DNA from 3 places in the Actinomadura sp. NPDC047616 genome. Region 3 is predicted to be linked to each of the others. Evidence: predicted binding sites of a transcription regulator. Region 3 holds the regulator's gene; each other region holds the start of a gene.
The links. The regulator LexA, encoded in region 3, represses DNA repair genes until DNA is damaged. The targets are predictions, from matches to a motif close to TCGAACANNTGTTCGA.
Positions count from the first base shown of each region.

Region 1 (3,271 bases), on a different contig from region 3:
CCGAGGAGGTCGCGGCCCGCGCCGGGGTGGCGATCGGCACGGTGTTCCGGCACTTCCCGACCAAGCGCGACCTGCTCGCGGCGATCATGAAGGAGCTGCGGACCCGGCTGGTCGACGAGGCCGCCGCGCTGTCGGCGGACGCCGGCCCGGCCGCCGCCTTCTTCGACTACTTCGCGTTCATGGTGGAACGGGCGGCGCGGGTGCGCACCGTGCTCGGCCTGCTGGCCGCCGAGGGGATGGGCGCCGAGCCGGGCGACCAGATCCGCGCCCTGGAACAGGTGGTCGGCGAACTGCTGGAGGCCGCACAGCGCGCCGGGGCCGTGCGCTCCGACGTCGCGCTGGACGAGGTCATGGCGATCCTCACCGCCACCTGCCAGGGCGCCCTGCACGGGGCGTGGGACGACGACCTGCGGCGCCGCACGCTGGGCATCGTCTTCGACGGGCTGCGCCCCCGCGCCTGAAAAGCGCTGGCCGACGCGGCGGGGCGTCGGTCACGATGGCCTCATGCACGGATCAGCGTGGCCGCCCCCACGTCTGGAAGTCCCCGGCCTGCTGCTGCGGCGCTGGTCGCAGGACGACGCCGAACTCCTGCAGGACGCCATCTCCGAGTCCTACGAACGGCTGCGCGAGTGGATGCCCTGGGCGAGGGAGGCGCCGTCCCTGGACAAGCAGCGGGCCTACCTTCAGAGCGCCGCGCGCACATGGGCCGACGGCGTCGAATACGCCTACGGCATGTTCGACCCCGGGCAGACGGCCGTGCTGGGCAGCGTCGCCCTGTACGCCCGCGTCGGGCCCGGCGCCCTGGAGATCGGCTACTGGGTGCACTCGGCGCACACCCGGCGCGGCCTGGCGAGCACGGCCACCGCGCTGCTCACGGACGTGGCGTTCACCCTGCCGGGCATCGAGCGCACAGAGATCCACTGCGACCCGGCCAACATCGCCAGCGGGGGCGTCCCGCGCACGCTCGGTTACCGTCTCGACCGCGTCCAGGACCGCGACCCCGCCCTTTTCGGGGAGCCCGGCCACGAGATGGTCTGGGTCATGACCCGGGACGCCTACAAGGGCAGCGAGGCGTGGCGCCGCGCCCACGCCGACGGGGTCCGCTGACCGGCGGTGGCGCCTCCGCGCGTGGGGAGTGACGCCGGGCACGCGGTGCGGTTCCGGTGGCGAGAGATCTTCGAACACGTGTACGGTTCGATGGTGTCGCCCGGCCCGTGGGGGAGCGGGCGCCGACCACAATCGGAACGGGCCGGGACCGGCACGAAATGCGGCGGCTCGACGTCGCGTTATGTCCCCGGGGGCGTGTCGCGTCCCCTGGTTGCCCTGAGGCCATCGTGTCTCCCCGTCGCGCCCAGACAAGGAACCGGAAGAACGCCGTGCATGACCGACTCATCGTGCGTGGAGCGCGCGAGCACAACCTGAAGGACGTCTCGCTGGACCTGCCGCGGGACGCCATGATCGTGTTCACCGGGCTGTCCGGGTCCGGCAAGTCGAGTCTGGCGTTCGACACGATCTTCGCCGAGGGGCAGCGCCGGTACGTGGAGTCGCTGTCGGCCTACGCGCGCCAGTTCCTGGGCCAGATGGACAAGCCCGACGTCGACTTCATCGAGGGCCTGTCCCCGGCGGTGTCCATCGACCAGAAGTCCACCAGCAAGAACCCGCGGTCCACGGTCGGCACGATCACCGAGGTCTACGACTACCTGCGGCTGCTGTACGCGCGCATCGGCCACCCCCACTGCCCGGCGTGCGGCCGCCCCATCAGCCGCCAGGCCCCCCAGCAGATCGTCGACCGGGTGCTGGAGCTGCCGGAGGGGTCCCGCTTCCAGGTGCTCGCGCCCGTCATCCGCGGCCGCAAGGGCGAGTACGTCGAGCTGTTCCGCGAGCTGCAGTCCAAGGGCTACTCCCGGGCGATGGTGGACGGGCAGATGGTCCGCCTGGACGACCCGCCCAAGCTCAAGAAGCAGGAGAAGCACGACATCTCCGTGATCGTCGACCGGCTGACGGTCAAGCAGTCGGCGCGCCAGCGGCTGGCCGACTCGGTGGAGACCGCGCTCGGCCTGGCCGGCGGCACGATCGTGCTGGACTTCGTCGACCTGCCCGAGGACGACGAGGGCCGCACCCGGATGTTCTCCGAGCACCTGTACTGCCCCTACGACGACCTGTCGTTCGACGAGCTGGAGCCCCGCTCCTTCTCGTTCAACTCCCCTTACGGCGCCTGCCCGGACTGCACCGGCCTGGGCACCCGCATGGAGGTCGACCCCGAGCTGGTCGTGCCCGACCCGACCCTCACCCTGGGCGAGGGCGCCATCCAGCCGTGGTCGAACGGGCATGTCAGCGACTACTTCCTGCGGCTGCTGTCGGCCCTGGGCGACGCCATGGGCTTCGACCTCAACACCCCGTGGGAGAAGCTCCCGGCCAAGGCGCGCAAGGCGGTCCTGAACGGCCACTCCACGCAGGTGCACGTCCGCTACAAGAACCGCTACGGACGCACCCGCTCCTACTACACCGCCTACGAGGGCGTCATCCCCTACATCCAGCGGCGGCACTCCGAGGCCGAGAGCGACGCCACCCGCGAGCGCTTCGAGGGCTACATGCGGGAGATCCCGTGCCCCTCGTGCGGGGGCGCGCGGCTCAAGCCGTACGTGCTGGCGGTCACCATGGGCGGCAAGTCGATCGCCGAGGTCGCGGCCATGCCGATCGGCGAGTGCGCCAAGTTCCTGCTGTCGCTGGAGCTGAGCGAGCGCGAGAAGCACATCGCCGAGCGCGTCCTCAAGGAGATCAACGCGCGGCTGGGCTTCCTGCTGGACGTCGGCCTGGACTACCTCAGCCTGGACCGCGCCTCGGCCACCCTGGCCGGCGGCGAGGCGCAGCGCATCCGGCTGGCCACCCAGATCGGGTCCGGTCTGGTGGGCGTGCTGTACGTGCTGGACGAGCCGTCCATCGGCCTGCACCAGCGCGACAACCACCGGCTGCTGGAGACCCTGCTGCGGCTGCGCGACATGGGCAACACGCTGATCGTCGTCGAGCACGACGAGGACACCATCCGGGACGCCGACTGGGTGGTCGACATCGGCCCGCGCGCCGGCGAGCACGGCGGCCGCATCGTGGTGTCCGGCACGGTCGACGAGCTGCTGAACTGCGAGGAGTCCCTGACCGGCGCCTACCTGTCGGGCCGCCGCGAGATCCCCGTCCCCCGGGTGCGCCGGCCCCGGCAGAAGGGCCGTGAGATCGTCGTCAAGGGCGCCCGGCAGAACAACCTGCGGAACGTGGA
Region 1 covers NZ_JBEYTB010000005.1:131,636-134,906, forward strand. Annotated here, with positions in the region: gene ABZ801_RS14150 (helix-turn-helix domain-containing protein) at 1-461, shown strand, start outside; gene ABZ801_RS14155 (GNAT family N-acetyltransferase) at 505-1,107, shown strand; gene uvrA (excinuclease ABC subunit UvrA) at 1,377-3,271, shown strand, end outside.
Region 1: a site for LexA is predicted at 1,178-1,193, ahead of uvrA (excinuclease ABC subunit UvrA). Genes of this name have one in related genera too.

Region 2 (3,271 bases), on a different contig from region 3:
ATGTAGTTGACGCCGCTGGCCGCCAGGTCGATCAGCACCTCGCCGGGGCCCGGCACGGGGTCCTCCCGTTCGGCGGGCTCCAGCACCTCCGGGCCGCCGTTGCGGTTGACGACGATCGCGCGCATGTCGTTGTCCTCTCCAGTCACCTGTGTGTGTCCCCAACACGGCGGGACATGGGGATCATCCCCGCCCGGTGCCGTGCGTCAGATCCAGCCGCGCAGGTCGTCGTGGGCGACCGCGACGATTTCGTCCACGCGCGCCGCGACGGCGGCCGGGTCCCACAGCTCCTGCCGGGCGCACTGGCCGAACGCCACGCGCGTCGCCCCGGTGAAGAAGGCGACCAGCAGGCGGGGACGGATGTCGCGGGCCGGATCCACGCCCTGTCGGCGGGCGATCGCGGCGGCGAGGGTCTCCTCGGTGGCGGTGAACCGCGCCATCTGCGCCGCGGCGAGGGCGGGGGTCGCCTCCACGACCCGCAGGACCCGGCGGAACCGCGCCGCGTCGGCGGGATCGCCTTCGGCGATGGCGCGCAGCAGGCCGCGCAGCGCCTCGAACAGCGCGGTGAACGGCCGCTCACGGGCGGGACGGGCCGCCAGCTCCTCCACCAGGAGGCGGTCGTACTCGGTCACGTAGCCGAAGATCACGTCCTCCTTGGCGGCGAAGTAGCGGAAGAACGTGCGCTGCGACACCTGCACCGCCGCCGCGATCTCGTCGATGGTCGTCTCCTCGTACCCCTGGGCGAGGAACAGGTCGAGCGCGGCGTCGATCAGGGCCATGCGCGTGCGCTGCTTCTTGCGCTCGCGCAGGCCCGCGTGCGCCGGCGCGCTGTGCGGCGCCGCCGTCTCCGGCGGCGGGGTGCCGGGACGCTGCGTGCTGCTGCCTGTGACGTCGCCGCCGGCGGGGTCGGCTGCGGCCATCGGCGGGCTCCTTCGGACCGATCTGTCGTGTTGTCAGCGGTCTATCACGGGCCGCGTCCACCGGGATCCGCCGGGCGGGGCCCTCCGGGCGGACGGTCACACGCCGTAAGGATGAGGTGGCTTTCTGTTCCGTACCGTCGGCGCCGAGGCGGGGGAGGAAAAAGTTGACCGAACTTCCCGGTTCTCCGGTGCTGATCTCCGTCGCCGGACATCCTGGGAGTAGTTACCGAAGGTCGCCGTCCGGGCGCTCAGCGTCGCCGTACGGCGGTCACTCTTACGGTGAGGCGGCTGATCGCGGTGTCCGTTGTCGACGCGCAGAAGATCGCCGAGGTGCGGCGGCATCACCTCGCGGCACTGGCGTACGAGGTCGAGGCGCGCGGGCTGCGCTGGCGGCTGGCCGCGCCCGAGGAGTCGGTGCTGTGCGTGCTGAACCCGGTGTCCCGGCAGCGCGCCATGGTCGTGGCCACGCCCGCCGGAGACGGCTGGTCCTATCTGTGGACGGGCGGCGGCATCGCCCCCGTGAGCCAGGTCGCCGAGGTCGCCGACCAGCTGGTGCGCCTGCTGGTCTGACGCTCTGACCTGCACTTTCGTGCGGGCGGCCGGGTGGCGGCCGCCCGCTTTCGCCTTGCCGGACGGTCCCCGGCTTCCCTAGACTTGTCACGAACAAGTGTTCGAACAAGCCGCATGCCTTCCCCCGTGCGGTCATCGCTTTTCTACAGGCGGGGGAGGGGAATGACGCGGGTATTCGGCGACCCGGTCGAGGTCTGGGTGTCCGACGGGCGCCCGGTCCGGTTCGTCTGGCGGGGACGGCTCTACACCGTACGGCGGATCCTGGAGCACTGGGTCACGACGCGGGACTGGTGGCGCGAGCAGCAGCCGGAGGCGGAGGTGACCGGCGAACGGGAGTTCTGGCGGGTCGAGGCGACCCCGGACCGGGAGATCGGCGTGTACGAGCTGCGTTACGACGCGGCCGCCGGCGACTGGATGCTGTCCCGGGTGTGGGACTGAAGGCGGCGCGCCGTGCACCTGCATGTCGCCTCCGCCTACTCCCTCCGGTACGGGACGGCCCCGCCGCGGGCGCTGGCCGCCCGCGCGGCCGGCCTGGGCATGCGCACCCTGGCCCTGACCGACCGCGACGGCCTGTACGGCGCGGTCAAGCACGTGCTGGCCTGCCGGGACGCGGGCGTCAGGCCGGTGCTCGGCGTCGACCTCGCCGTCACCGCCCCGGAGGGCCGGGCGTCCGGCGCGCGGCCCGCGCCGGACGCCCGGCGCCCGCGCCGTCCCGCCGAGCCCGCGCACCGGGTCGTCGTGCTGGCCGACGGGCGCCGCGGCTGGGCGTCGCTGTGCCGCCTGGTCAGCGCCGCCCACGCCCGCGGCGAGCGCACCAGACCGGTCGCCACCCGGGAGATGGTCGGCGAGCACGCCGACGGGCTGGTCGTGCTGCTCGGCCCCGCCTCCGACGTGGGACAGGCCGTCGCCGAACGCGACCACGACCTGGCCGCGGCCCGGCTGGCGGCCTGGCGCGCCACGGCCGAGACGGTCATCGAGATCGTCGACCACCAGGGGCCCGGCGACGGGTTCCGCGCCGCGCGGATGCTCGCCCTGGCCCGGGAGGCCGGGGTCCCGGCGGTGCTCGGCAACGCCGTCCGCTACCTGGACAAGGCCGACCATCCCGTCGCGCAGGTGCTGGACGCGGCGCGGCGGCTCGTCCCGCTGCACCGCCGCCACCTCGACGACACCACCGGCCAGTCCTACCTCAAGCCGATCCCGGAGATGCGGCGCGTCGCCGAGCTGGCCTGCGGCGCGGGCGCCGCCGACGAGCTGATGGCCGCCACGCTGCGGCTCGGCGAACGCTGCGCCCTGGACTCGCCCGCCGACCTCGGCATGGGCGCCCTGCACCTGCCCGACGTCGACGGCGACGCCCACGCGATGCTGGTCGCCCGGTGCCATGACGGCCTGGCCCGCCGCGGCCTGGAGCACTCCGCGCGGGCCGCCGCCCGGCTGGCCGACGAGCTCGGGGTCATCGCCCGCAAGGGCCTGGCCGCCTACTTCCTCACCGTCGCCGACGCCGCTGCCCTCATCCGCGGCCGCGGCATCCGCTGCGCCATCCGCGGCTCGGGCGCCGGCAGCCTGGTCAACTACCTGCTGGGCATCGGCGACCTGGACCCGCTGCGGCACGACCTGCTGATGGAGCGGTTCCTGGCCGACAGCCGCCCCGGCCTGCCCGACATCGACCTGGACGTGGAGTCGGCGCGGCGCCTGGAGGCCTACGAGGCGCTGTTCGACCGGTTCGGCCGCGACAACGTGGCGTGCGTGTCGATGATGGAGACCTACCGGGCCCGCAGCGCCATCCG
Region 2 covers NZ_JBEYTB010000012.1:219,280-222,550, reverse strand. Annotated here, with positions in the region: gene ABZ801_RS27560 (quinone oxidoreductase) at 1-125, opposite strand, end outside; gene ABZ801_RS27555 (TetR family transcriptional regulator) at 204-917, opposite strand; gene ABZ801_RS27550 (hypothetical protein) at 1,197-1,487, shown strand; gene ABZ801_RS27545 (DUF6504 family protein) at 1,650-1,925, shown strand; gene dnaE (DNA polymerase III subunit alpha) at 1,938-3,271, shown strand, end outside.
Region 2: a site for LexA is predicted at 1,577-1,592, ahead of ABZ801_RS27545 (DUF6504 family protein). Genes of this name have one in related genera too.

Region 3 (3,271 bases):
CAGCCGGCCCGCCGCGATGGGTGACGGCGGGCCGGGAGCGACCGTACTCCAGCGGAGCGGGTGCGAGCGGCGGATACGGATGGATGGAGGCGACCGCGAAGGCGGTGCACCAACGCGCACGGCGGCGGCAGATCTGGCCGTGCCCAGCGTGACGCCGCGCGAGGCGGGCCGACGCCCTGGCCCAGACCCGGCGGGCGGCGGCTGCCATGGCCGTGACCGCGCGCACTACGCCGCCCGGGTCTGGGCAGCAGCGGCTCGGCCCCTTTGGCTGGTGGGGCCGAGCCATTGGTGTTCGCCTCGCGCCCCGTCGGCAGAGCAGGGCGTACCGCTCCGGCTTGGTGGGGAGAGTGAGGCGGCTGCCGCCGCAAGAGCGCGACAGCTGTTACGGCGTGAATGCGGGGGTTAGTCGTTGGCGGGGAGGCGCAGGCGCTGGCCCGGGCGGACGATTGTGGTGGACAGGTTGTTGAGATCCATGATGCGGCGGACCAGCAGGTGGGTGTCGTCGCGGGGGCGTTCGCGCCGGGCGATCGTCCACAGGGAGTCGCCGTTGCCGACGACGACCGTCTTGCCCGGGCGCACGCCCGGGTCGGACGCGTCGGGGCCGCCGGCGCCCGCGCGGGCCGTCGCGGTCAGCCACAACGCGACCAGGAGCGGCACCGCCAGCAGGCCGATCATCACGATGCGGCCGCGCCGCGTCAGCCGCAGATCGTCCCACGCGCCCTCCGCCGGAGCCCCCAGGGGCGGCGGTGCGTGCTGGATGTGTGTGGTGAGGGCCGGAGCTTCGGCCGTTATGCAGTGTGGGTGGAGCGAACCCGCCATCTCGGTCCCCTTCGTGACCGACAGCCGATCTTCGAATGCATATTCGATCGAACGTCTGTACGATGTTGTACCGCAGCCCCCCGAGAAACGCGAGTACATTCTTCGAACAATTGTTTGATCATTGCAGCCGGACGCGATAACGTTCGGCAAGGAGTGACGGAGCGAGCGTCGGGAGGCGACGAGCGATGACCAAGGTCCGGGAGCTGCCCGACGGCCCCATGGACGAGGCGGGCCTGACCCAGCGGCAGCGCATGGTGCTGGAGGTGATCCGCGACTCGGTGCAGCGTCGCGGCTACCCGCCCTCGATGCGCGAGATCGGCGAGGCCGTCGGCCTGACCAGCACCTCCAGCGTGTCGCACCAGCTGCGCGCGCTGCAGCGCAAGGGATACCTGCGCCGCGACCCCAACCGGCCGCGCGCCGTCGAGGTGCGGGTCCCGGGCGCCACGCCGGTGCGCACCGACACCGAGAACTTCGACGCGCCCGGCGCCGGCCAGGACACCGCGCCGCGTCCCGCCCCCGCCTACGTGCCGCTGGTAGGACGGATCGCCGCCGGTGGGCCGATCCTGGCCGAGGAGGCCGTCGAGGACGTGTTCACCCTGCCCAAGCAGCTCGTCGGCGAGGGCACCCACTTCCTGCTGAAGGTCACCGGCGACTCGATGATCGACGCGGCGATCGCCGACGGCGACTGGGTCGTGGTGCGCCAGCAGCCGGTGGCCGAGCAGGGCGACATCGTCGCCGCGATGATCGACGGCGAGGCCACCGTCAAGACCTTCAAGCGCCGCGACGGTCACATCTGGCTGGTCCCCCAGAACCCGGCCTACGAGCCGATCCCCGGCGACGAGGCGTCCATCCTGGGCCGCGTCGTCGCCGTCCTGCGCAAGATGTGACGTCCCGGCCCGGCGCGGCCAGGTCACTCCCGCGCGCCCGTCACCGGCCCCCAGGGCGGTGGCGGGCGTTCGCATGCGCCCCGCGCTGTGCGCAGGAGGCGTCATCTCGACAACCGCGTGCGGACGCACTCGTCTCCACCCATTCCAGTTCCAGCTCGTCCACGAGCGCCGCTCGGCGCCCGCGCCCAGGCGCGCCTGCCAGGCCAGGCCGAGACACGGCCGCGGCGGTGGTTCTCCGCTCGCGGCCGTCAGGCTCGGATTCGGGCCCGCCGGTGCCTGGACCGCGGGCTGCGCGGCCGATGCGCCGCGTCAGCCGGGCGGCTCTCCCGGGGCGCGGACGCGGGACGGGCCGACGCCGGCCAGTCCCGCCAGGGCCGGATGGACCCGGCCCACATCGACTGTAATGATCTCGTACTCGGCCACGCCCGCGCAGACGAACGGGTCATTCTCGGCGATCTTTTCGATCTCGGCGCGGTCGGTCCCGCGCGCGATGATCGCGCCGCCGTGCTCGGACGGCACCGTCTGGCCCGAGGCCAGGAACGTGCCCGCCCGGTGGTGGCGTTCCAGGTACGCCACGTGGGCGGGCACGTGCGGCTCGACCTCGTCCTCGGTGCCGCGGTAGCGCAGCAGCAGGAGGTGCAGCGTGCTCATTTGGCGGGCACGATGTTCACGATCTTGGGCGGACGGACGATGACGCGCTGGATCCGTGCGCCGGCCAGAGCCTCGTTGACCTTGGCGGAGGCCAGCGCCAGCCGCTCCAGCTCGTCCTCGGCGATGTCGGGCGGCACCTCCAGGCGGTCGCGGACCTTGCCCGCGACCTGGACCACGCAGGTCACCGACTCGCGCACCAGCAGGGACGGGTCGGCCGCCGGCCAGCCCGCGGTCGCCACCGACGGCTCGCGGCCCAGCCGCTCCCACGCCTCCTCGGCGGTGTAGGGGGCGAACAGCGACAACAGCACCGCGATCGTCTCGGCGGCCTCCCGGACGGCCGGGTCGGCGGGGCCGGGGCCCTCGTCGATGGCGCGGCGGGTGGCGCTGACCAGCGTCATCAGCCGGGCGATCGCCACGTTGTAGCGGTGCTGCTCGATCAGCGTCGTGGCCTCGTCGATGGTGCGGTGGGTGACGCGCCGCAGGTCGACCGAGCCGGCCGCGGGGTCGGTGCCGGGTGCGGACGTCACGTCGGTGGCGATGCGGTGCACGCGCGTCAGGAACTTGGCCATGCCGGGCTGCGACACGTCGGCCCAGTCGATGTCGTCCTCGGGCGGCCCGGAGAACAGCATCGCCAGGCGCACCACGTCGACGCCCCACTGCTCGATCTGCTCGCCCAGGTCGACCATGTTGCCCAGCGACTTGGACATCGCCTTGCCGTTCAGGATCACCTGGCCCTGGTTGACCAGGCGGGTGAACGGCTCGGTGAAGTCGATCATGCCCAGGTCGTACAGCACCTTGGTGAAGAACCGGCTGTACAGCAGGTGCAGGATGGCGTGCTCGACGCCGCCGGTGTACTGGTCGACCGGCATCCACTTGCGGACCTGCTCGACGTCGAACGGCCCGTCCTCGTACGT
Region 3 covers NZ_JBEYTB010000009.1:52,251-55,521, reverse strand. Annotated here, with positions in the region: gene ABZ801_RS21970 (LysM peptidoglycan-binding domain-containing protein) at 403-819, opposite strand; gene lexA (transcriptional repressor LexA) at 1,005-1,706, shown strand; gene ABZ801_RS21960 (YciI family protein) at 2,016-2,357, opposite strand; gene leuS (leucine--tRNA ligase) at 2,354-3,271, opposite strand, start outside.